One region of the Pseudaminobacter sp. Soil_N_29 genome, then DNA from elsewhere that is predicted to be linked to it. Evidence: riboswitches for the same ligand, from Rfam matches in the RefSeq annotation. Region 1 holds a riboswitch; the other holds the start of a gene.
What was found. A riboswitch is a leader RNA that binds a small molecule or an ion and turns the genes downstream of it on or off. The one in region 1 is predicted to bind S-adenosylmethionine.
Positions count from the first base shown of each region.

Region 2: another riboswitch for S-adenosylmethionine. It lies ahead of AC3A4H_RS03725 (O-succinylhomoserine sulfhydrylase); the one in region 1 lies ahead of metA (homoserine O-acetyltransferase MetA).

Region 1 covers NZ_JBDGLC010000009.1:113,320-124,779, reverse strand. Annotated here, with positions in the region: gene AC3A4H_RS19745 (DUF3108 domain-containing protein) at 1-588, shown strand, start outside; gene yddG (aromatic amino acid exporter YddG) at 617-1,504, shown strand; gene AC3A4H_RS19735 (lysoplasmalogenase family protein) at 1,501-2,172, shown strand; gene AC3A4H_RS19730 (cupin domain-containing protein) at 2,191-2,637, opposite strand; gene gloB (hydroxyacylglutathione hydrolase) at 2,634-3,401, opposite strand; gene AC3A4H_RS19720 (class I SAM-dependent methyltransferase) at 3,517-4,272, shown strand; gene AC3A4H_RS19715 (MFS transporter) at 4,276-5,562, opposite strand; gene AC3A4H_RS19710 (TetR/AcrR family transcriptional regulator) at 5,634-6,263, shown strand; gene AC3A4H_RS19705 (AI-2E family transporter) at 6,277-7,479, opposite strand; gene metA (homoserine O-acetyltransferase MetA) at 7,722-8,654, opposite strand; SAM riboswitch at 8,709-8,787, opposite strand; gene hisC (histidinol-phosphate transaminase) at 9,114-10,226, shown strand; gene AC3A4H_RS19690 (prephenate/arogenate dehydrogenase family protein) at 10,230-11,174, shown strand; gene AC3A4H_RS19685 (DUF2125 domain-containing protein) at 11,426-11,460, opposite strand, start outside.
Region 2 covers NZ_JBDGLC010000001.1:776,997-788,456, reverse strand. Annotated here, with positions in the region: gene apaG (Co2+/Mg2+ efflux protein ApaG) at 116-508, opposite strand; gene AC3A4H_RS03735 (CDP-alcohol phosphatidyltransferase family protein) at 654-1,259, shown strand; gene AC3A4H_RS03730 (DUF922 domain-containing Zn-dependent protease) at 1,335-1,940, shown strand; gene AC3A4H_RS03725 (O-succinylhomoserine sulfhydrylase) at 2,329-3,519, opposite strand; SAM riboswitch at 3,564-3,640, opposite strand; gene AC3A4H_RS03720 (2'-deoxycytidine 5'-triphosphate deaminase) at 3,719-4,810, shown strand; gene AC3A4H_RS03715 (polysaccharide biosynthesis protein) at 4,849-6,795, opposite strand; gene AC3A4H_RS03710 (NAD-dependent epimerase/dehydratase family protein) at 7,005-7,964, shown strand; gene AC3A4H_RS03705 (sugar transferase) at 7,961-8,518, opposite strand; tRNA gene AC3A4H_RS03700 (tRNA-Gly) at 8,703-8,776, opposite strand; gene AC3A4H_RS03695 (DUF6460 domain-containing protein) at 8,924-9,187, shown strand; gene AC3A4H_RS03690 (MATE family efflux transporter) at 9,296-10,642, shown strand; gene AC3A4H_RS03685 (quinone-dependent dihydroorotate dehydrogenase) at 10,664-11,460, opposite strand, start outside.

The sequences.
Region 1 (11,460 bases):
GCCCAGATATTCGACGACACAAAGGGCACGGTCTCGGCTTCCGGCCGATTCTCCGGCACATCGCCCCGGCCCGACGGCTTCGTCACCAACTATGTGTCGGGGCGTAAGGCGAAGAAGACGGAGATCGGCTTTGCCGGCGGCAATGTGAGCAAGGTGGTCAACGTGCCGGCGCCGAAGAAGCGCGGCGACGACTGGGTGCCGGTGGCAAAGGCCGACCTGCGCGCCGTGCTGGACCCGCTGTCGGCGACGCTGGTGCGCGCCGACAGGCCGGAGCAGGTCTGCGGCCGCACGGTCAAGATGTTCGACGGCGAGATGCGCGCAAACCTGGTGCTCAGCTACGTCTCGACGGGGACGGTTTCGATACCAGGCTATTCGGGCGAGGCGGTGACCTGCAGCGCGCGTTTCGTGCCGGTCGGCGGCTATCGCAGCGGCCACAAGTCGATCGAGTACCTGAAAAACCGCAGCAAGATAGCCATCTCGTTTGCGCCAATCGGCACAACCGGGGTATATGCGCCTGTCCACGCCACGGTCGGCACGCAGATCGGCACAATAACAATCCGGGCGCGGAATTTCGAGGCTGTGAACTAGGGGCCTGGCAGCCCCGACCGGGGGGAATATGGGTCGTGCCACGCTTATCGGCTTTTCGGCAGTTGCCATGTGGGCGCTGCTGGCGCTTCTGACAGACGCATCCGGCCAGGTTCCGCCATTCCTGCTCTCGGCCATCACCTTCGCCATCGGCACCTGCGTGGGCCTCGTCGCGCGGCTGTTCATGGCACAACCGGCGGAACAGCCGAAGATCCCGCCGCAGGTTTGGCTGATCGGCATTGCCGGCCTGTTCGGCTACCACTTCTTCTACTTCACCGCGCTGCGCAATGCGCCGGCGGTGGAGGCGAGCCTGATCGCCTATCTGTGGCCGCTGTTCATCGTGCTCGGCTCGGCGCTGATGCCGGGCGAGCGGCTGCGCTGGAACCACATTGCCGGCGCGCTGCTGGGACTTGCCGGCACCTTTCTCATCGTCACCAAGGGCGGCGGGCTTTCCTTCGACAGCCGCTATACCTTCGGCTACGCAATGGCCGGTGTCTGCGCCTTCCTGTGGTCGGGCTATTCGCTGCTGTCGCGCCGCTTCCCTTCCGTGCCCACCACCATCGTCACCTGGTTCTGCGCGGCGACGGCCGTTCTGTCGCTGCTGTGCCACTTCGCGCTTGAGGAGACGGTGCTTCCGGCAAATGCCGGCCAGTGGCTGGCCGTTATCGGCCTCGGCCTTATGCCGGTGGGCGCCGCCTTCTACGCCTGGGACCACGGCGTCAAGCGCGGCAACATCCAGGTTCTGGGGGCGGCGAGCTATGCCGCGCCGCTGCTGTCGACGCTGGTGCTGATCGTCGCCGGATTTGCCGCGCCGACGCCCAGCATCATCGCCGCCTGCATACTGATCACCGGCGGCGCGGTGCTGGCCGCCAAATCGATGCTGTTTGGAAGGAACCAGCCTGCGGGAGCCGAAGCATGATGCCCTTTTCCGGCGGCATTGAAGCGACGGCCAACGGCATGCTGCTGTTTTCAGTGGCGGCGGCCTGCATCTATTTCTTTCTCCTCGACGCGCCGGTGTCGATCAGACGCACGGTGGTGAAGACGGTTCCGGTGGCCCTCCTGGCGGCGCTGACGGTGACGGTTGGCGGGCCGAAGCTGCTGGCAGGCGCGCTGGCGCTCAGCGCGCTGGGCGATGCCTTCCTGTCGCGCGAGGGCGAGAAGGCCTTTCTGGCCGGGCTGGCCAGCTTCCTTGCCGCGCATCTGCTCTATGTCGTGCTGTTTGCGCATGCCGGCGGCGGCGTTGGGGCCCTGTTTTCGACGCCTCGCCTGCTGCTGGCGGCCGTCATTGTCGTGCTCGCGCTGGGCATGCTGGCTGTGCTGTGGCCGCGCGTGGAGGCCGGCCTCCGGGTGCCGATCGCCATCTATGTCGTCGCCATCCTGGCCATGGGCCTGGCCGCGCTGACGCTGTCCGACTGGCGCATCATTGTCGGCGCGGTCCTGTTCATCGCGTCCGATGCGCTGCTGGCGACGGAAAGGTTCCTGCTGGGACCGAACCCGACGCTGCGCTTCTGGATGCTCCACGGGGTGTGGGCGTTCTACTATGCCGCGCAGGCGCTGATCGCGCTCGGATTTTTGACAGTGGCGTGAAACTGGCGGGGCGGGAAGCTATTCCGCCTTGCCCGGCTCCCAGCCTTCCTTTGCCAGCTCGAACTGCGAGAACTCGAAGCCCGGCGCGACCGTGCAGCCGACAAGGGTCCACTCGCCGAGGCTTTTCGCCGTCTGCCATACGCCTGCCGGCACGATCTGCTGCGGGCGCTCGCCGGCGGCAAGATCCGGGCCGAGGCGATGGCGGGTCACCTCGCCGCCTTCCTCGTGCATGGTGATCTCCAGCGTCGCGCCGGCATAGAAGTGCCAGACCTCGGCCGCATCCTTCACCCGGTGCCAGGCTGAAACGTCGCCCGCCTCGAGCAGGAAATAGATCGCGGTGGAATGGCCGCGCGGGTTGAAGGCAGTCGCGTCGCGGAAGGTCTGCACATACCAGCCGCCCTCGGGATGCCGCTGCATGCCTAGCGTTTGGATGATGGCTGCAGCGGTCATCTCGGCCGGCATCAGAACAGGTCCTTGCGCTTGCGGATTTCGGCGAACACCGCCTCGTCGGCGGCATTTTCCATGCCGAGATTCCGGCGGATCGCCGGGTCGTGCCAGCGCAGGAACGGGTTTGTGGCAAGCTCCTCGCCGATGGTGGTGGGCAGCGTCGGCTTGCCCTCGGCGCGCAGGCGGTCGATCCGGGCGGCGCGTTCCTTAAGCGCCGAGTTGGTGGGGTCGATGGTCAGGGCAAAGCGCGCATTGGCCTGCGTGTATTCGTGGCCGCAAAACACCTTCGTCTCCGGCGGCAGGGCGGCAAGCTTCTTCAGCGATTCGAGCATCACCGCCGCCGGGCGCTCGAACAGCCGCCCGCAGCCGAGCGCAAACAGCGTGTCGGCGGTGAACACCACATTTGCCGTGGGGATGTAGTAGGACACATGGCCGGCGGTGTGGCCCGGCGTGGAGATGACATAGACGAGGTGGCTGCCGAAGGGGATGGTGGCGCCTTCCTCCACGCCGTGGTCGATACCGGGGATCTTTTCGGCTTCGGCCTTCGGCCCCACGATGCGCAGGCCAAAGCGCTGTTTCAGCGCCAGATTGGCCTCGACGTGGTCGCCGTGGTGATGGGTGGTGAGAATCATCGTCGGCTTCCAGCCGGTGCGCTGGACCGCGGCGAGAATCGAGGCTTCCTCCGGCGCGTCGATCAACGCCGTCTGTCCGCTTGCGGCGTCGTGCACCAGCACGCCGAAATTGTCGCTGCGGCACATGAATTGTTCGAACTCGAGCGTCATAGCTACTCTCCTTGCTGTCGGGGACGATAGGGCGGCGGGTGCCTTCTGTCATCCCCGCGGCGCTTCCAGGAAGGCTTTGTTGAACTCGCCTCGCAAGGTCGCTACCGTCGGCTCCATGAATTCGGACATCGTCGACCTGCGCTCCTTCTACGGCACGCCGCTCGGCCATGCGGTCGCAGACGCGATCGGCATGGCGCTGACCTCGATCTGGGCCAGCATTCCCAGCGAGCGGCTGGTGGGGCTTGGCTATGCGCTGCCCTGGCTCGACCGATTCGGCGCCGATGCCGAGCGCGTCTTCGCCTTCATGCCGGCCACGCAAGGTGCGGTATCCTGGCCGCCGGCGCAGCCTTCGGCTACGGCGCTGGTGTTCGACGAGGAACTGCCGCTGCCCGATGCTTCGATAGACCGCATGCTTTTGGTGCATTCGCTGGAGCACGCCGAAAATCCGCGCGAGACGCTGAAGGAGATCTGGCGGGTTCTGGCGCCGGCCGGGCGCGTCGTCATCGTGGTGCCGAACCGGCGCGGCGTCTGGGCCCGCTTCGAACACACGCCCTTCGGCACCGGGCGGCCGTTTTCGCGCGGCCAGCTCATGGAACTGTTGCGAGACGCGAATTTCACGCCCGCCGCCTGGACGGAGGCGCTGCTGTTTCCGCCCTCGCACAGCGGCCTCGTCATGCGCTTCCACAACCTGCTGGAGCGCACCGGCCGCCGCTTCTGGCCGATCTTTTCCGGCGTCGTCGTGGTGGAGGCGCAGAAGCGCCTGTATCAGGGCGTGCCGGTGGCCCAGCGCGCCTCGCGCCGGGTCTTCGTGCCGGTGTTGACGCCGCAAGGCATCAGCGGCCACGCCAGGAAAGCCGCGAAAGGCCGTTAGGCTTCACGCTGGCTGCGGCGCCCGGCGGCGCAAGGTCTCGCTCGGGTCGATAAGCAGCGAAAGCGCGGCGGCGGCGATCGCCGTCATGCCGGCGATCTGGAAGGCCAGCGCATAGTCGCCCTGCATCTCGCGCAAGGCACCGCCGAAATAGGCGGCGGTGGCCGCGCCGATCTGGTGGCCGGCCACGATCCAGCCGAATACCAGCGGCCCCGAGCGGTCGCCGAAGGCTTCGTTGGAGAGCCTGAGCGTCGGCGGAACGGTGGCGATCCAGTCGAGCCCGTAGAGGACGGCAAAGATGGTCAGGCTGGTGCCGGAGAAGCCGGAAAGGGGCAGATAGACCAGCGCCAGGCCGCGTATGCCGTAATAGATACCGAGCAGCTTGCGCGGGTCGAAGCGGTCGGTGAGCCAACCAGACAGCGTGGTGCCGACGAGGTCGAATATGCCCATCAGGGCAAGCAGGCTCGCCGCGCGCACTTCCGGAATGCCCATGTCGCCGCAGAAGGCGATGAGATGGGTGCCGACCAGCCCGTTGGTGGTGAAGCCGCAGATGAAGAAGGTGGCGAAGAGATACCAGAACACGCGCGTGCCCGCCGCCTGCCTGAGCGTGCCGAATGTCACGGTCAGGAAGTTGCCGCTGGCGGCGAGCGATGGCTGCTCGATCTCGCCCGGCTCGGCGCCATAGCGGCTGATGCCGATGGAGGCCGGGCGTTCGGGCACCAGCAGATAAACCAGCGGGATGAGCGCGGCGGTTGCGACCGAGACCGCAATCACCACCGGCTGCCAGCCGCCGGACTGGGCAATGGCGGCGAGAAAGGGCAGGAACACCAGCATGCCGGTGGCGCTGGATGCCGACATAAGCCCCATCATCAGGCCGCGATTGGTCTTGAACCAGCGGTTGACGATCGTTGCGCCGAGCACGGAAGCCACCGCGCCCGAGCCGATGCCGGAAAACACGCCCCAGCTTGCGATCAGGTGCCAGGGCTCGCTCATCAGCAGGCTGGCCCCGGTGGAGGCCGACATCAGCGCCAGCGAGGCGAGCAGAGTTCGGCGCAGGCCCACGCGCTCCATCAGCGCGGCGGCGAAGGGGCCGGCAAGTCCGTAGAGGAAAATGCCGATCGCCGCGGAAAGCGAGATCACGTCGCGGCGCCAGCCGAAGGCTTCTTCCAGGGGCAGCATCAGAACGCCCGGCGCCGAGCGCAGGCCGGCTGCGATCAGCAGCGAAAGGAAGATCACCGCCACGACCACGAAGGCGTAACGCTGGCCAAAGGGACGCTTTTGAACTAAGCTCATGTTACTGACCGGTACGTTGCGGGTCGTCTTTTTTACGTACCGGTCAGTAACAAAGTCAAGAGAGCCAGTGCATGTCGACCAAGACGAGCATCACGAAGCTGCCAGATGCTGCCAGGCCGGACGCAGCCCAGCAACCGCCGCGCGCAGCCGAGCGCATATTGGGCGCGGCCCGCAACCTGTTCTATCGCCAGGGCATCCGCGCCATCGGCGTGGACGAGATCGTGCGCCAGGCGGGCGTGACCAAGCCGAGCCTCTATCGCAGTTTCTCGTCCAAGGACGAACTCGCAGCGTCCTATCTGCGGCGCTACGAGGCGGAGTTCTGGGAGCGCTTCGACAAGGCGGTGGCCGACCATCCAGGCGATCCGCGCAAGCAGATCCGTGCTTTCCTGGAAGGGGTAGGCCAGCGCGCCGTGCAGCCGGACTACCGCGGCTGCGGCATGACCAATGCCGCGATCGAATATCCGGAGCATGGCCACCCGGCGCGGCTGGTCAGCGAAGCCAACAAGCGCGAGTTGCGCCGGCGCCTGCGCGCCATGGCGGCTGAGATGGGCGCGGAAGATGCCGACAGACTCGGCGACGGGCTGCTGCTCTTGATCGAGGGCGCCTATGTCTCGGGCCAGCTGTTCGGACCCGGAGGGCCTGCCGCGAGCGTGGCCGACAACGCCGACCGTCTGATTGCGGCGAGCCTGAAGGCGCGCTAGCAAGCCGGCAGGATTATTCCGAACTCACGAGCCGTTTCGGCTCCCGCTCGGGCAGAAGTTCCTCGGTTGCCTGGACTACGCCGCCCGCAGGGCTTTCGGCGGGGTCGAGTTCGCGCAGCCATTCGCGCCAGATCGCGACCAGAAGCGCCATCAGCACCGGGCCGATGAACAGGCCTAGGAAGCCCATAGTCTTCACGCCGCCCACAAGGCCGAAGAAGGTGGGCAGGAAGGGCAGCTTGATCGGGCCGCCGACCAGCCTGGGCCGCAGTGTCTTGTCGACGATGAACAGCTCGATCGAGCCCCAGGCAAACAGCCCGACGCCGGCGATGGGCGTGCCGCGCGCGACCAGATAGGCCGAAACCAGCGTGAACGACAGCGGCGCGCCGCCGGGGATGAGGGCCATGACGCCGGTGAGCACGCCGAGCGTGACCGGCGAGGGTACGCCGGCGACCCAGTAGGCGGTGCCGAGCACCACGCCTTCGCCGATGGCGATCAGCGTCATGCCGGTGACGGTGGAACTGATGGTTGCCGGCACCACGCGGGAAATGCGTTCCCAGCGGGTCGGCAGGATGCGCTCGCCGAACTTGTCTATCTGCCTGGCGAAGCTTTCGCCGTCGCGATAGACGAAGAACAGCGCAATCAGCATGAACAGCAGCGTCAAAAGCAGGTTGAAGGCGCCGCCGCCGGCCGCCAGAACGCCGCGATAGATGCTCCCGATATTGGCGCCGCTGACGATCTGGATAAGCTCGCCGATGGCGCCTGGGTGGCCGATATGGCGCACCCATTGCTGGTCCAGCCATTCGCCCACGGCTGGCAGCGCGGTCATCCATTCGGGCGTCGGCGCGCCGTTGCGGTTGGTTTCGACCGCCCAGCTGAACCATTCCCGCACTTCGTTGACGGTGTAGGTTCCGGCCAGAACGATCGGCACCACGAGGAAGGTGATGATGAAGACGAGCGCCAGCGTGGCCGCGACGGTGCGACTTCCGCCCACGGCGTCGCGCAGCCGCTGGTAGAGCGGCCAGCTCGCAAAGGCGATGACGAGCGCCGCGAGCACCGGTACCAGGAAGCCGTTGAAGAAATAGACGCCCGCCGCGATGATCAGCACCAACAGCCATCGGGCCGCCGTGAGCGGCGGGATGAGCGGGATGCGGGCGGGCGTGGAAAGCCCGAGCAGGCGAGGTTCCCGCTTCGAGGGCCCGAGTTCCTGTTCGCTCAAATGCCTTTTCTCCTCAGCGTTGACGCGGCGTCTTCTTCACTACTCTCTTGCGCGGGCCGCACCAAGGGATTTCGCGCAAGGGGGAGCATCTGCCGCACGCCGGAAGCTCGGGGCCCGGCGAAGTCGACTGCCGAAAGCATAGCAGCGGAAGCGTACCGCTTTGTGACCAGCCAGGAGTTTTCGCCGGACAATGCGATCCGCCGCCATTGCCGGGCGAGAGATTGCGGAAGCCTCAGCGAGGGTTATGGCCTCTCGGGAGAACTTCCGACGTTTTCCAGGTCGTAGGGCGTTGTCTGATAGACCTGGTTGATCCAGTTACCGAACAGAAGATGGGCGTGCGAACGCCACCGGTTCAGCGGCCGGCGGGCCGGATCGTCGTCGGGGTAATAGCCGTGCGGCACCTCGATTGGCGTGCCGGCGGCCACGTCGCGGTCATACTCTTCCTTGAGCGAGGTGGAGTCGTATTCGATGTGGTTGAACATATAGAGCCGGTTGCCGGTCGCCTCGGCCAGCAGGCAGGGCCCGGTCACGTCCGATTCCATCAGCAGGTCCAGCCCCGCGCCCGTGGGAATGTCGGCGCTGCGCACCTCCGTCCAGCGCGAGACGGGAATGGCGAAATCGTCCGAAAAGCCGGCCAGATAGGGCGAGGCGGGCGCATTGTTGCTATGCCGGAAGACGCCGAAGGCCTTCTTGTCGAGCGTGTACTTCGGAATGCGGTGGAAATGCCAGGCAGCCGCCATCGCCCCCCAGCAGATGAAGAACGAGGAATGGACGTGGGTGGTGGTCCAGTCGAAGATGCGCTTGAGCTCGTCCCAATAGGTGACGTCTTCGAAGTCCAGCAGTTCTATGGGCGCGCCGGTGACGATGAAGCCGTCGAACTTGCGGTGCCTGACCTCTTCCCAGGTCTGGTAGAAGGAGATGAGATGCTCCTCGGCCGTGTTCTTGGCCTTGTGGTTGCCGATGCGCACCAGCGTCAGCTCCACCTGGAGGGGGGAGGCGCCGATCAGTCTGGCGATCTGCGTTTCCGTGCGGATCTTGTTCGGCATGAGGTTCAGGAGCCCGATCTGCAGCGGACGGATGTCCTGCCGCAGCGCCGTCCGTTCGTCCATCACGGACACGCCTTCGCGCACGAGCACCTCGCGGGCGGGGAGCTGATCGGGGATCTTGATCGGCATCGCACAAACTCCAAACAAAAAAGACCGGTGGCGAAATCGCGACCGGTCCGAACGAATTTGTCGTAATCGGTCCCTTTAGCGACTTGTTTAACGTGGCTGCAAGCCGACCGGCCAAATCACCACGGAACGTTGCAGCTTTTTTACGTCCGTGCCCGGGCGGCGTCAATCACTTAGGGGTGTCGCATTGCAATTGCACCCGATGGACCCCCACCCCTAACCCCTCCCCACAAGGGGGAGGGGGACGATTTTCGGGACCGTTGCCACCCGAAACGGCGAAGGTTGGCGCCGGGCAGCCACGCCGCAAGAAACCCCTCCCCCTTGTGGGGAGGGGCAGGGGTGGGGGTATAAGCCGACCGGTGTCCTCGAGCCGAGGACCAAAAGCTTTTTCTCGACAATCCGCGCCCTGGCGGGTATTTCCCTCGCGTCCCTTTTGACCGTGGAAAGCCGGATTTTTCAGCCATGACGCAAGCGAATGACGTGGGCCGCCCGCAGCCGAAGCCAGGCATCATGGACATCGCTGCCTATGTGCCCGGCAAGAGCAGCGCGCCTGCGGGCGTCACCAAGGTGCACAAGCTGTCTTCGAACGAAAATCCGCTCGGCGCTTCGCCCGCCGCCATCGAGGCGGTGCGCGATGTGGCAGGCCGGCTCGAATTCTACCCCGACGGCTCGGCGACCAGGCTGCGCGAGGCGATCGGCGAGGCCTATGGGCTGAACCCGGCCAATATCATCTGCTCCAACGGCTCGGACGAGGTCATCGGCCTGCTGACGCAGACCTACATGCAGCCGGGCGACGAGGGCATCTTCACCGAGCACGGCTTCCTGGTCTACCGCATTTACATCCAGGCCGCTGGCGGCGTGCCGGTCGTGGCCAAGGAGAAGAACGAGACCGCAGATGTCGACGCCATCCTCGCGGCGGTGACGGACAAGACCAGGATCGTCTTCCTGGCCAACCCGAACAACCCGACCGGCACTTACCTTCCCTTCGAGGAGGTTCGCCGCCTGCACGCCGGCCTGCCCGGGCACGTGCTGCTGGTGCTGGACGCCGCCTATGCCGAATATGTGCGCCGCAACGACTACGAAGCCGGCATCGAGCTGGTCTCGAACTCGCAGAACGTGGTCATGACCCGCACCTTCTCGAAGATCCACGGGCTTGGCGGCGTGCGCCTGGGCTGGGCCTATGCGCCCGCCCATGTCGTCGATGCGCTGAACCGCGTGCGCGGGCCCTTCAACGTCAATGCCGCGGCCATCGAGGCGGGCGTGGCAGCGATGCGCGACCGCGCCCATGTCGAGCACACCGTGGCGCACAACGAGCAGTGGCTGGCATGGCTGACGGAAGAGCTGACCAAACTCGGCCTTCGCGTTACGCCCAGCGTCGGCAATTTCATCCTCATTCACTTCCCCGACGACGGGAAGCACTCGGCGGCGGCGGCCGACGACTATCTAGGCGAGCGCGGTTATATTCTGCGGCGCGTTGCAGGCTACGGTTTTCCCAACGCGCTGCGGATGACAGTCGGAACCGAAGAAGCCAATCGCGGCGTCGTCGCCGCTCTCACCGAGTTTTTGAAAAGCTAGAAAATGTCCGCTCCATTGTTTGAGAAGATCGCCCTCGTCGGCATCGGCCTCATCGGGTCGTCGCTGGCGCGGGTCATTCGTCGCGAGGGCCTCGCCGGCCATGTCGCCATCGCCACCCGCAGCCCCGACACGCTGAAACGTGCCGAGGAACTGGATCTCGGGAATTCCTACACCACCAGCGCCGCCGAGGCGGTGAAGGACGCCGACCTTGTCATCGTCTCGGTGCCGGTCGGTTCGTCCGGCGCAGTGGCGGCCGAGATCGCGCCGGCGCTGAAGCCCGGCGCCATCGTCACCGATGTCGGCTCGACCAAGGGCTCGGTGATCGCGCAGATGAAGCCGCACATGCCCCCGCACGTGCACTTCATTCCCGGACACCCGCTGGCGGGCACGGAAAAATCCGGTCCCGACGCCGGCTTTGCCGAACTGTTCGAGAACCGCTGGTGCATCTTCACGCCGCTGCCGGGCACCGACCCGGAGGCGCTGGAGAAGCTGTCGGAGTTCTGGCGCCGTTGCGGCTCCAACATCGACACCATGGACCCCGAGCACCACGACATGGTGCTGGCGATCGTCTCGCACCTGCCGCACATCATCGCCTACAACATCGTCGGCACCGCCGATGATCTCCAGACGGTGACGAAGTCCGAGGTGATCAAGTATTCCGCCTCCGGCTTCCGCGACTTCACGCGCCTGGCCGCATCCGACCCGACCATGTGGCGCGACGTGTGCCTGCACAACAAGGACGCGATCCTGGAAATGCTGGCGCGGTTCTCGGAGGATCTTGCCTCGCTGCAGCGGGCGATCCGCTGGGGCGACGGCGAGAAGCTGTTCGATCTGTTCACGCGCACCCGCACCATCCGGCGCTCGATCATCGACGCGGGCCAGGACATCGACGCGCCCGACTTCGGCCGCCAGGTCGTGGCGCATCCGGAGAAGCTGGCGAAGGGCTGAGCCCTGCTGGTTTGGGGGCTGCGTTGACAGTTGCCCCTCACTCGCTCGCGTCCTCTCCCGAAGGGAGGCAATCGCATACGATGTGATTACCCCCACTCCGCCTCGCTTCGCTCGGCACCTCTCCCCCTCAAAAAGGGGAGAGGAAGGGCGCCAGGTTCGCGGCCGGCTCTTCCTCTCCCCCGTCGAGCGGGGGAGAGGTGGCTCGGCAAAGCCGAGACGGAGTGGGGGTCGAATTCTATTGTCCGATTGCTCTACTGCAGCGGCGGCACCTGGCCGAGCTTGATGA
Region 2 (11,460 bases), on a different contig from region 1:
GACATTTTTCGGTTCGTCATCCTCGGGCTTGACCCGAGGATCCATGCCGTAATCTCGCGGCAACGCACCGTTGCTGTCAGAAAGCGCTCACGCACGCCGACGCATTACCGCCGCGTCAGTTCACCGTGTGGGCCGTTCCAGGCAGATCCAGTGAAAAGGCCGGAATCTCCACGTCGAACAACTCGTCGCGTTCGTTGCGCATGGTGTAGCGCCCCACCATGATGCCCGAGGGCGTGGTGAGCGGGCAGCCGGACATGTATTGGTAGCTGTCGCCGGGGTTCAGCTCCGGCTGTTCGCCGACGACGCCCGAGCCGCGCACTTCCTCCACCCGGCCGCTCTCGTCGGTGATCTGCCAGTAGCGCGACAGCAACTGCACGAATTCGTCCGACTGGTTGGCAATGGTCACCCGATAGCCCCAGACATAGCGGCTTTCCGCGGGGTTTGAGCGTTCCTCGAGATAGAACGGCTCCACGCTCACCTCGATGTTGCGCGTTACGGCGCGGTACATGGCAGTCGCACTCCTAAGTTCCCGAAAGAATCCGCCCTGAGCGGCAGACGGTCAACGGCTTTGGTTCATCTTCCTCGTGATTGTGATTTCCCCATGGCGGCAATTGGCGTCTATTGGGCGCAATGACGCAGCAGGGGGTAGGCGGATGCTGGACGGTTGGGCGCGCAAGCGCATCGACCCGGTGCTGGATGCAGGCGGGGTCCTTCTGGCGAGGGCCGGGGTATCGGCCGATGCGGTGACGTTCGTCGCCTTTGGCGTCGGGCTCCTGGCTGCTGCGGCGATTGCCAAGGGCTGGTTCCTCACCGGGCTTGCGCTGCTGCTTGCCAGCCGGTTGGGCGACGGGCTGGATGGCGCGGTGGCGCGTGTAAACGGCCGCACCGATCGCGGCGGCTATCTCGATATCGTGCTCGACTTCGCCTTCTATGGCGCCATTCCGCTCGGTTTCGTGCTGGCCGATCCTGCGGCCAATGCGGTTGCCGGCGCAGTGCTGCTGCTTTCCTTCTACGTCAACGGGTCCACCTTCCTTGCCTATGCAGTCATGGCCGAACGGCGCAAGCTGCCGGGCAAGCCGCGGGGCGAGAAGTCGCTGTTCTTCACGGCGGGCCTCGCCGAAGCCACCGAGACGCTGGCGGTCTTCACTGCCTTCTGCCTGTTCCCGGGCTGGTTTCCGGCCATTGCCTATGCCTTTGCCGCGCTCAGCTTCTACACCGCGCTGTCGCGGATAGTGCTGGCGGCGCGCACATTTCGATGAAGGCCTCATGCCGCATTGCAAGCCGCACCTGCCGCGCCTAGCTTCCGCGCGCATCGAAACTCCCGGGGGATTCGCGTGAACACGGCAGTCCGAATTTGCCTGCTGGCGGCCTTCGCCTTGTCGCTGCCCGTCGTCGCCCACGCCGAGTGGCAGGCGGTCGAGAAGGTCGAGACCTACGCCGTGTCGGGCAAGACGGGCGCCGAGCTCTACGCCTCGATCGGCGAGCGTGGCCCGAAGGTGGGCAGCCTTGGCGTCCGCACAATCGCCCACACCAATTTCAAGCTTACCTGGTCGCGCAAATACGAGCCGCAGAAGGACGGCGCCTGCACGCTGGTTTCAGCGGGGCCCAACCTCACCATCACCTACCTGCTGCCCCGGCCGAACGGGAAACTGCCGCCCGCCATCCGCGCGAACTGGGAAGCGTTCTATGCAGGGGTTGAGGCGCATGAGCGGGTGCATGGCGACCACATCAAGGACATGGTGAAAGAAATCGAGCAGCTGAGCATCGGCTTTTCCGTTCCCGACGATGCCGGTTGCAGCAAGGTCCGCGAAGAGCTGACGAAGCGCCTGGCGGAAATCTCGCTGGCGCAGCGCCAGCGCAGCCGCGACTTCGACCGCGTCGAGCTCAGCGACGGCGGCAACGTCCACCAGCTCATCCTTGCATTGGTGAATGGCGGATAGGCCGCAGGCGTGGCCCCAATCCCGTCATCTTCGGGCCGGAGCCGGCGATTGGCGCCGGTCGCCCCCCTCGTTATCCTCGGGCTGGAGCACGAGCGACAACGGCCAGACGCGAAGGCGGGCGTGGCGATGAATAGGTGCGAGCCTCGATCCACGAGGTGGGATGACGCGCAAGGCGATCGCGTATGTCACGGCTTACCCCCACTCCGCCTCGCTTCGCTCGGCACCTCTCCCCCTCAAAAGGGGAGAGGAAGGGAGCCAGCGTCGCGGACGGCGTTTCCTCTCCCCCGTCGAGCGGGGGAGAGGTGGTTTGCGCAGCAAACCGGAGTGGGGGTCGAACTCAATGTGCTCTGCCCTCAAGGGGAGGGAGGGCGCCGCGCCGCTTGGGGCTTTACGCCGCTGCCTTCAGTGCGCCGTCGATGTCCTTCAGAAGGTCGTCGATATCCTCCAGCCCCAGCGAAAGGCGCAGTGTGCCGTCGCCGATGCCGAGTTCGGCGCGCGCCTCGTCGGTCAGGTTCTTGTGCGTGGTGGTGGCCGGATGGGTGATCAGGCTCTTGGAGTCGCCGAGATTGTTGGAGATCAACACAATGTCGAGCGCGTTCTCGAAGGCGAAGGCCGACTTCTTGCCGCCCTTGAGATCAAAGCAGATCAGCGTCGAGCCGCCCGACATCTGCTTCTTGATGATGTCGGCCTGCGGGTGGTCGGCGCGGCCGGGATAGATCACGCGCGCCACCCCCGGCCGCCCGGCCAGGAAATCGGCGATCTTGGCCGCGCTTTCAGTCTGCTGGCGCACGCGCAGCGGCAGCGTCTCCAGCCCCTTCAGCAGCGTCCAGGCGTTGAACGGCGACAGGCTCGGGCCGGTGTGGCGGAAATAGTCCTGCAGGTTCTCGTCGATCCACTGCTTGTCGGACAGGATGACGCCGCCCAGGCAGCGGCCCTGGCCGTCGATATGCTTGGTGGCCGAATAGACGACGATATGCGCACCCAGCTCCAGCGGCTTCTGCATCAGCGGCGTGGCGAAGACGTTGTCGACGATGAGGCGGGCGTTGATCGAATTGGCCAGTGCAGCCACGGCGGCGATGTCCACCACCTCCAGCGTCGGGTTGGTCGGGCTTTCGAGGAAGAACACCTTTGTGTTGGGACGCACCGCCTTTTCCCAGTTGGCGATCTCGCGGCCGTCCACCAGCGTCGCCTCGATGCCGTACCGAGGCGCCAGCGTCTCCACCACCCAGCGACAGGAGCCGAACAGCGCGCGCGCAGCCACGATATGGTCGCCGGCCTTGAGGCTGCACAGGATAGCCGCTGTCACCGCAGCCATGCCCGAGGCCAGCGCGCGGGCGTCCTCGGCGCCTTCCAGCGCGCACATGCGCTTTTCGAACATGTCGACGGTCGGATTGGCGTAGCGCGAGTAGATGAAGCCCGGCGCCTCGCCCTTGAAGCGCGCCTCCGCCGCCTCGGCGGTGTCGTAGACATAGCCCTGGGTCAGGAACATCGCCTCGGCGGTTTCGCCGAATCCGGAGCGCAGCACTCCAGAATGGACGAGTTGGGTTGCAGGCTTCCAGTCGCGCTTGTTTTTTGTCATAGCCTTGATCCAAACACAAAAAAACCGGCCGCGAAGAGTCGCATGCCGGTGCACGAGCGGCCCTTTAGCGACTTGTTTAACGTGGCTGCAAGCCGACCGGCAAATCACCACGGGGATAAAGCCCATTTAGACCTCGTGCCGGCTTGCGTCAATGATCTACATCATTAAACGTCCTTCGATCATTTCAGCGGAGCAGGCATTGGCGAAGGCAGGCATTCTTCCGGATCAGGAGATCTCGGCACTCTTCCAGTCGGGAGCACTGGTTTCCGCTCGCCCGCTCGACACCGACCAGATCCAGCCGGCCAGCCTCGACCTGCGCCTGGGCGAAAAGGCCTACCGCGTGCGTGCGAGCTTCCTGCCGGGCCCCGGCCACAAGGTTGCCGAGAAGCTTGACCGGATCAAGCTGCACGAGATCGACCTGACGCAGGGCGCCGTGCTGGAAACCGGTTGCGTCTACATCGTGCCGCTGCTGGAAAGCCTCTCGCTGCCTCAGGCGATCTCGGCTTCGGCCAATCCGAAGAGCTCGACCGGCCGCCTCGACATTTTCACTCGCGTCATGACCGATCACGGCCAGGAGTTCGACAAGATCGCGGCCGGCTACTCCGGGCCGCTCTATCTGGAAGTCAGCCCGCGCACCTTCCCGATCATCGCGCGCACCGGCTCGCGCCTGTCGCAGATACGCTTCCGTATTGGCAACGCGTTGCTGACCGAGGCCGAGCTTCACGAATTGCATCAGGCGGAAACGCTGGTCGCCTCCGAGACGCCCAACATTTCTGGCGGCGGCATCGCGCTGTCCATCGATCTCCAGGGCGACAAGGACGGCCTGATCGGCTACCGCGCCAAGCATCACACCGGGCTGATCGACGTCGACAAGCGCGCGGCGCAGGACCTGCACGATTTCTGGGAACCGCTCTACCGGCGCGGCGCGGGCGAGCTGGTACTCGACCCTGACGAGTTCTACATCCTCGTCAGCCGCGAGGCGGTACATGTGCCGCCAGGCCATGCGGCCGAGATGACGCCTTTCGACCCGCTGGTCGGCGAATTCCGCGTCCACTATGCCGGCTTCTTTGATCCCGGCTTTGGCCATTCCGCCGCCGGCGGCACCGGAAGCCGTGCGGTGCTGGAAGTGCGCAGCCACGAGGTGCCGTTCATTCTCGAGCACGGCCAGATTGTCGGCCGTCTCGTCTATGAGCACATGCTGTCGCGGCCGAACGCGCTCTACGGAACGGATCTCGGGTCGAACTATCAGGCGCAGGGCCTGAAGCTTTCCAAGCATTTTCGCACCGCCTGAAACGGGCGGTCGCGCTGCCCGTTGAAGCTGAAGGCGGGTCAATTAAGTTCCGAGGTGTCCGCCTCGAGGACCTCGATCGAGGAGGGCCTGGCTGCCCGGTATTCGGGCACCAGGTGCGACAGGAGCTCGATTACCCTGTCGGCATCTTCGCGCGCCGCCGCAGCCTCCAGGCTGGCAAAAGTGCGGTGCAGCAGCGTCTTGTCGATCACGCGCGGCGAGGCGATCACATAGCCTTCGTCGGTCTTGGCGTCCCGCACTTCCGAGGGATCGAACAGTTCCTCGTAGAGCTTTTCTCCGGGGCGAAGCCCGACGAAGGAGATTTCGATGTCGGCATGCGGCCTGAAGCCTGCGAGCCGGATCATGCGTTCCGCCAACTCCACGATGCGGACGGGCTTGCCCATGTCCAGCACCATGATCCTGCCGCGCTCGCCTCGATGCCGTAGCGCGTGCGCCGATGCATGCAAGACCAGGCGCACCGCCTCGGGAATGGTCATGAAGAAGCGCACGATGTTCGGATGCGTGACCGTCACCGGGCCGCCGGCGGCGATCTGCTCCTGGAAGCGGGGCACGACAGAGCCATTCGAGCCCAGCACATTGCCGAACCGCACGGTCTTGAAACGTGTGGAGGCCAAACTCACGTCCAGGGCCTGGCAATAGGCCTCCGCGGCGCGTTTCGTCGCTCCCATCACGCTCGTCGGGTTCACCGCCTTGTCGGTGGAGATCATGATGAAGGCTTTGGCATCGTTGGCCAGCGCCGCGTCGGCCACGTTGCGGGTGCCGAGAATGTTCGTCTTGACGCCTTCGATCGGGTTGTCCTCGACCAGCGGAACATGCTTGAGCGCGGCCGCATGAAATACGACATCCGGCCGGTAGATGCGGAAAATGTCGTTGACCCGGGTTGCGTCGCGCACATTTACGAACCGGGTGACGATCGGCAGCTTCGGATAGGTTTTGCGCAGCTGATTGTCGATCGTGTAGAGATGAAACTCCGAACTGTCGGTGACGATCAGCAGCCCCGGATTGGAGGTGGCGATCTGCCGGCACAGTTCCGAGCCGATCGAGCCGCCGGCACCGGTAACCAGCACCACGCGCCCATTGATCAGGTGGGCTATGCTTTCCGTGTCTGGCGCCACCTCGGGGCGTCCAAGCAGGTCTTCCAGTTCGATAGGCTTAGGTTCCGCAAGAAGGCTGCTGGTGACAGACAAGGTCGCCGTCATGTCGGGAATTCTGGTCACCTTCAGGCCTGAGCCTGTGGCCACTTCGAGGATCTCGTTCAGTCGCTGCCGGCTCGGCTGCTGCTCCGTGACGACCAGTTCAGAAATCTTCAAGCCGCCGCGTTCGACGCGTTTGACATAATTTTCCATGTCGGCCAGCGCCCCGACGACCTTGACGCCGTGCACCATGCGCGAGCGGTTGCGCGGGTCGTCATCGAAGATCGCGACCACCGACAGATTGCTGGCGCTGCTGCGCCTGGTGCTGCGGATGAAACTCTCGGCGCTGTTCGAAAGCCCGAGAAGCACGACCTTGCGGTTCCTGTTCGCCCAGTTCGATCCGAAGAAGCCCGCCTTCCAGTTGCCCTCCATCGCCAGCCGGTAAACGACTCGCGTGGCGGACATGCCGGCTATCAGGAAAAGAGCCGACAGCACGGGAACGCTGCGCGGCATATTTACGCCGCGCGAGAGCAGGAAAGCTCCCATCGTGTAGACGCCGACTGCGACCACCGTCGCCTTCGTCAAGGCGCCCAGTTCCGAAAGCGACACGTAGCGCCAGGAGCCTTTCTGCACATTGAAAATGAAAAAGCAGGCAGCGCAGACGGCAGTGAACGAGGCCGTCTTTTCCCACATGCCGGGCACATGGGGCAGACGGATGTGCCCATACGCGCACAGATAGGCTGAGAAGAACGCGCCCGCGGCGATTGCCAGGTCAAGCGCGATACTTCCGAGCCGCCAGAGATTGATTCTGCGCGCGCCGAAAAGCGAAATCATTCCAGTTTGTGTCCCCGAAGCGTTTGACGCCTCATTAAGGCCTTGAATATAAAGCCTCGGACCTCCCAATAACACAAAGGCGCCCAAATTGGCGATAGGGCCACAGAAATGCCTTCGTTAATTCACCGGGTATTCAATGGCAGGCATTCTTGCCCCAACCTGGCAAGCGCCATACCAGCGCATGCCGGGCCGGCTGAGGCGGAACTGTCTTGACCAGGATTCTGGTCACAGGTTCGAGCGGCTTCGTCGGCGGTCACCTGCTGAGCAGGCTGGCCGAGGATGGGCACGATATCGCCATTGCGACACGATCGCCGCTCGCGAATACCGCCGGCCGGCCTGAGACGATCGTCGTCGGCGGCCTCGGCCCGCACACCGATTGGAGCAGCGCCTTGCGCGGCTGCGACGCGGTAATCCATCTGGCGGCGCAAGTGCCGGGTCGGGGCGTCACGCCGGGCGATTTCGACAAGGTCAACAATCTCGGCACCGCCTGTCTCACCGAACAGGCGTTCGAAGCCGGGGTGAAGCTGTTCGTCCACTTGTCCAGCGCGCTTGCGGTGGCCGACAATTCGAGCGACGCGCCGGTGTCTGGCGATACCCCGTTGCGCGGTCCTGGCAACCCTTACGGCCTGTCCAAGCTGGCTGCCGAATCCCACGTGGCAGGCTTTTCGCGGCAAGGTCGCGTCGGCATCTCGATCCGGGCGCCGCTGGTCTATGGCTGGAACGCCAAGGGCAACTGGGCCCTGCTGCAGCGGCTGGCGGCTTCCGGACTGCCATTGCCCTTTGCGGCGGTTCGCAACCGCAGAAGCCTGATCGCCGTCGACAACCTCGCCGATGCCATTGCGACGGTGGTGAACGCTCCGCTCATCGATCAGGAGAGAGGCGGTGTCTACGCGGTAGCGGATTCCGGGGCCGTCAGCCTGGCTGAGTTGATCGGCTGGCTCCGGCAGGGCATGAAGCGCCCGCCTCGGCTGTGGGCTTTTCCCGAGAGCTGCTTGCAGGCGCTGTTGGGTGCAGCGGGGCAAGGCCGTGTCGCGCGCAGTCTTCTGGGCGACCTGGAGGTGGATTCCAGCCGCTTCCGCGCGGCGTTCCGGTGGGCGCCTCCGCTCACGGCGCGGGAAGCCATAAGTGCCTCTGCTGCGCTTTATCTTCTGGAACGACGGGGCGTCTAGCCGCGCAGCCTGTCGCCTCGGCCGGCCCCGCGGAAAACCGTGGCCCACAAAATTCGCAAGTCCACGGCGAGCGAGGCGGTCTCGGCATATTCGGCGTCGATCGCGGCTAGGCGCTTCGGGTCCGACATGTCGATGCCGCGTATCTGCGCAAGGCCGGTTATGCCGGGTCGTAGCGCGAGAAGCCCGTATTTGTCGCGTTCCCGAACAAGCTCGGTCTGCGTTGGCAGGCAGGGTCGGGGCCCGACGAAGCTCATTTCGCCGCGCAGCACGTTGTAGAGCTGGGGCAGTTCGTCCAGCTTGGTTCGGCGCAGGAAATGCCCCAGCGGCGTGACGAAGCTGACGGAGCCTTCATGCGACGGAACCTCGGGCGTCTCCACGTGCATCGTCCGGAGCTTGTGGCAGTAGAAAATCTTGCCGTTCCGCCCGACCCGGCGTTGCGAGAAGATGCCCGGTCCCGGTGAGGTCAGGCGGACCGCCAGCACCCCGAGGCCGATGACCGGCGCGAGCCCGCAGATGCCAACGATCGCGGCTAGAAGGTCGAAGCTCCGCTTCAGCACGGCCGGCGCCTGCAGAGAGTTTTTGCCAAAATGGTTCAATGCCATAGCCCCGGGCGAGAAAGACCGCCGCCCATTTGGCTTTGGATCGAGCCGATGTCAAAGCGCATGCCGCCGGAAATTGTGGGTATCGCGTGTGCCGCGCGCGGTCGCGAATTCGAAAAAAGTAGACCGCCAATGAGGCTGGAGCGGGTAGCGGGAATCGAACCCGCGCGTTCAGCTTGGGAAGCTGACAAGCTACCATTACATCATACCCGCATACCGCTTCGATTATCATGCACACGCGCCGCTGGGCAATCGCAAATCTTGGCTGGTTTGAATTTCTGTGGTCGGCACGGCTTGAACGGGGCGCCCAAACTTGCCTATTTGCGCGAGACGGCAACGCGAATCGCAGGAGGACGAACGATGTCCGAATTGACGCGCTTTCTCGGCGACACACCGCTTCGGATCTTCCTCAAGCTGGTCGTGATATCGTTTCTGGTGGGCATCGTGATGAGCTATTTCGGCTGGTCGCCCTATGACGTCGTCTACCAGGTCCGCGATTTCGTGGTGCACATCTGGAATCTCGGGTTCAAGACCATCGACCGCTTCATGGGCTATTTCCTGCTGGGTGCCGCCGTGGTCGTGCCGGTCTTCGTCGTCCTGCGGCTTTTGAGCTATCGGCGCTGAGCTTCGGCCACGGGCGGGTGACAGGATGCAGCCTCTCCTGACATCCGGCCCTTGCGTTCGCCCTGGCGGATACTGCACATCGGGTCGTCTCGCACTGAAAGAACCGACGTGGATCAGAACCGGTTGACGCAGAACGGCCCCACCGCATTCGAGGTAAGCAACCGGCGCGTGCTCGCCATCGCCATCCCGATGACGCTTGCCTACATCACCACTCCCATGCTCGGCGTGGTGGACACGGCCGTTGTGGGGCAATTCGGGGACGCTGCCTTGCTGGGCGGTCTGGCCGCCGGCGCGATCGTCTTCGACGTGGTGTTCACCAGCTTCAATTTCTTGCGCTCCGGCACCACCGGTCTCGTCGCCCAGGCCTTTGGCCGGGGAGATACGGGGCAAGAGCGGGCAGTGCTGCTGAGAGCCGGAGCCATCGCGCTGGCCTGCGGCCTTGCGCTCATCCTGCTGGCACCGCTTGTTGCCGCGCTGGGCGAGTGGTTCATGGCGGCCGAGCCGCGCGTCACCGCGGCCATGGGCACCTATATCCGCATCCGGCTGCTTTCGGCGCCCGCATCGCTTCTGAACTACGCCATGCTCGGCTACTTCCTGGGGCGCGGCGAGGCGGGGATGGGCCTGTTCCTGCAACTCGTGCTCAATGGCGTGAACATCGCGCTGTCCGTCCTGTTCGGCCTGCACTTCGGCTGGGGCATCGAAGGGGTCGCCTGGGGCACGGTCTGTGGCGAAGCGGTCGCGATGCTGCTTGCCCTAGCGATCGTCGCCCGCCGCTTTACGGCGATGCCCAAGATTGCTTGGCGCGAGATTTTCGAAGCAACTGCGATGCGCCGCATGCTGGCGCTCAACGGCGACATCATGATCCGCTCCTTCGTGCTGATGGGAGCGTTCACGCTGCTGACGCGCCAGGCTGCGCAGATTGGTACGCTGACGCTCGCCGCCAATGCGGTGCTGATGCATTTCTTCATGGTGTCGAGCTATTTCCTCGACGGCTTCGCCACCGCCGCCGAGCAACTGGCCGGCAGGGCGGTCGGCGCGCGCTATCTGCCGGCGTTCAGCCGCGCGGTCAAACTGACGTCGTTGTGGGGATTTGCACTCGCCGGCGTGGCGAGTGTCGTGGTGCTGCTGTTCGGCGAAAGGCTGATCGGCCTGGTCACCACCGCCGAGGCAGTGCAGGCCGAGGCCGCGATCTACCTGCCGTGGGCCGCCTTCACCGCACTTAGCGGCGTCATGGCCTTCCAGATGGACGGGGTTTTCATCGGTGCGACATGGTCGCGCGACATGCGCAACATGATGCTCTTGTCATTCGCGGCCTTTGTCGCATCGCTTGCGGTGTTCAGCCACTTTTTCGGCAATCATGGCCTTTGGGCGGCGCTGCACGTGTTTCTCATCGCGCGCGGCCTTAGCCTGCTGTCGATCGTGCCCAGGAACGTGCGCGCCACCTTTGCCGGCTGAGCACATCAGCCGGAAAAGTGGTCAGTCGAGCGTGCGGTCGGCCCAGTGGGCCAGGCGCGTGCCGCGTAGCTCGGTCAAGCTGTAAATACCTTCCGCCTCGGCGAAGCGGGCCATGCCTTCAACGATACGCGCCGGCATGGTCGGCCCGGCATAGATCATCCCGGTATAAAGCTGCACCAGGTCGGCGCCGGCGCGGATCTTCTCCAGCGCGTTGTCGCTCGAGTTCACGCCGCCCACACCGATGATCGCGACGTCAGGGCCGAGCAGCCGGCGCATCTTGGCCAGCACGATGGTAGAGCGCGCGAACAGCGGCTTGCCCGAGAGACCGCCGGTCTCATTGCGTTGCGAGCTGGCGAGGTGAGGGCGGGAGATGGTCGTGTTGGAAACGATCACGCCTTCCACGGCCTTTTCCGTCACCTCGGCCGCGATATCCTCCAGGTCGGCCTCGTGCAGATCGGGCGCGATCTTGAGGAAGATCGGCGTCTTGCGGCCAAGCCGCTCGGCTTCGGCATCGCGTGCGGCCACCACGCGGGAAAGCAGCTCGGCCAGGCTTTCGCGTGCCTGCATGTTGCGCAGGCCCGGCGTGTTGGGCGAGGAGATGTTGACCGTGAGGTAGCTGGCGTGGCGCGCAAAGCGCTTCACGCCAAGTTCGTAGTCGCCGGTGCGGTCGGCGCTGTCCTTGTTGGCGCCGATATTGACGCCGACGATGCCGGGGCGCCCGGCGCGGGCGGCAAGCCGTTGCTCGCAGCGCTCGTGGCCTTCATTGTTGAAGCCGAGGCGGTTGATCACGGCCTCGTCCTCGGTCAGGCGGAAGATGC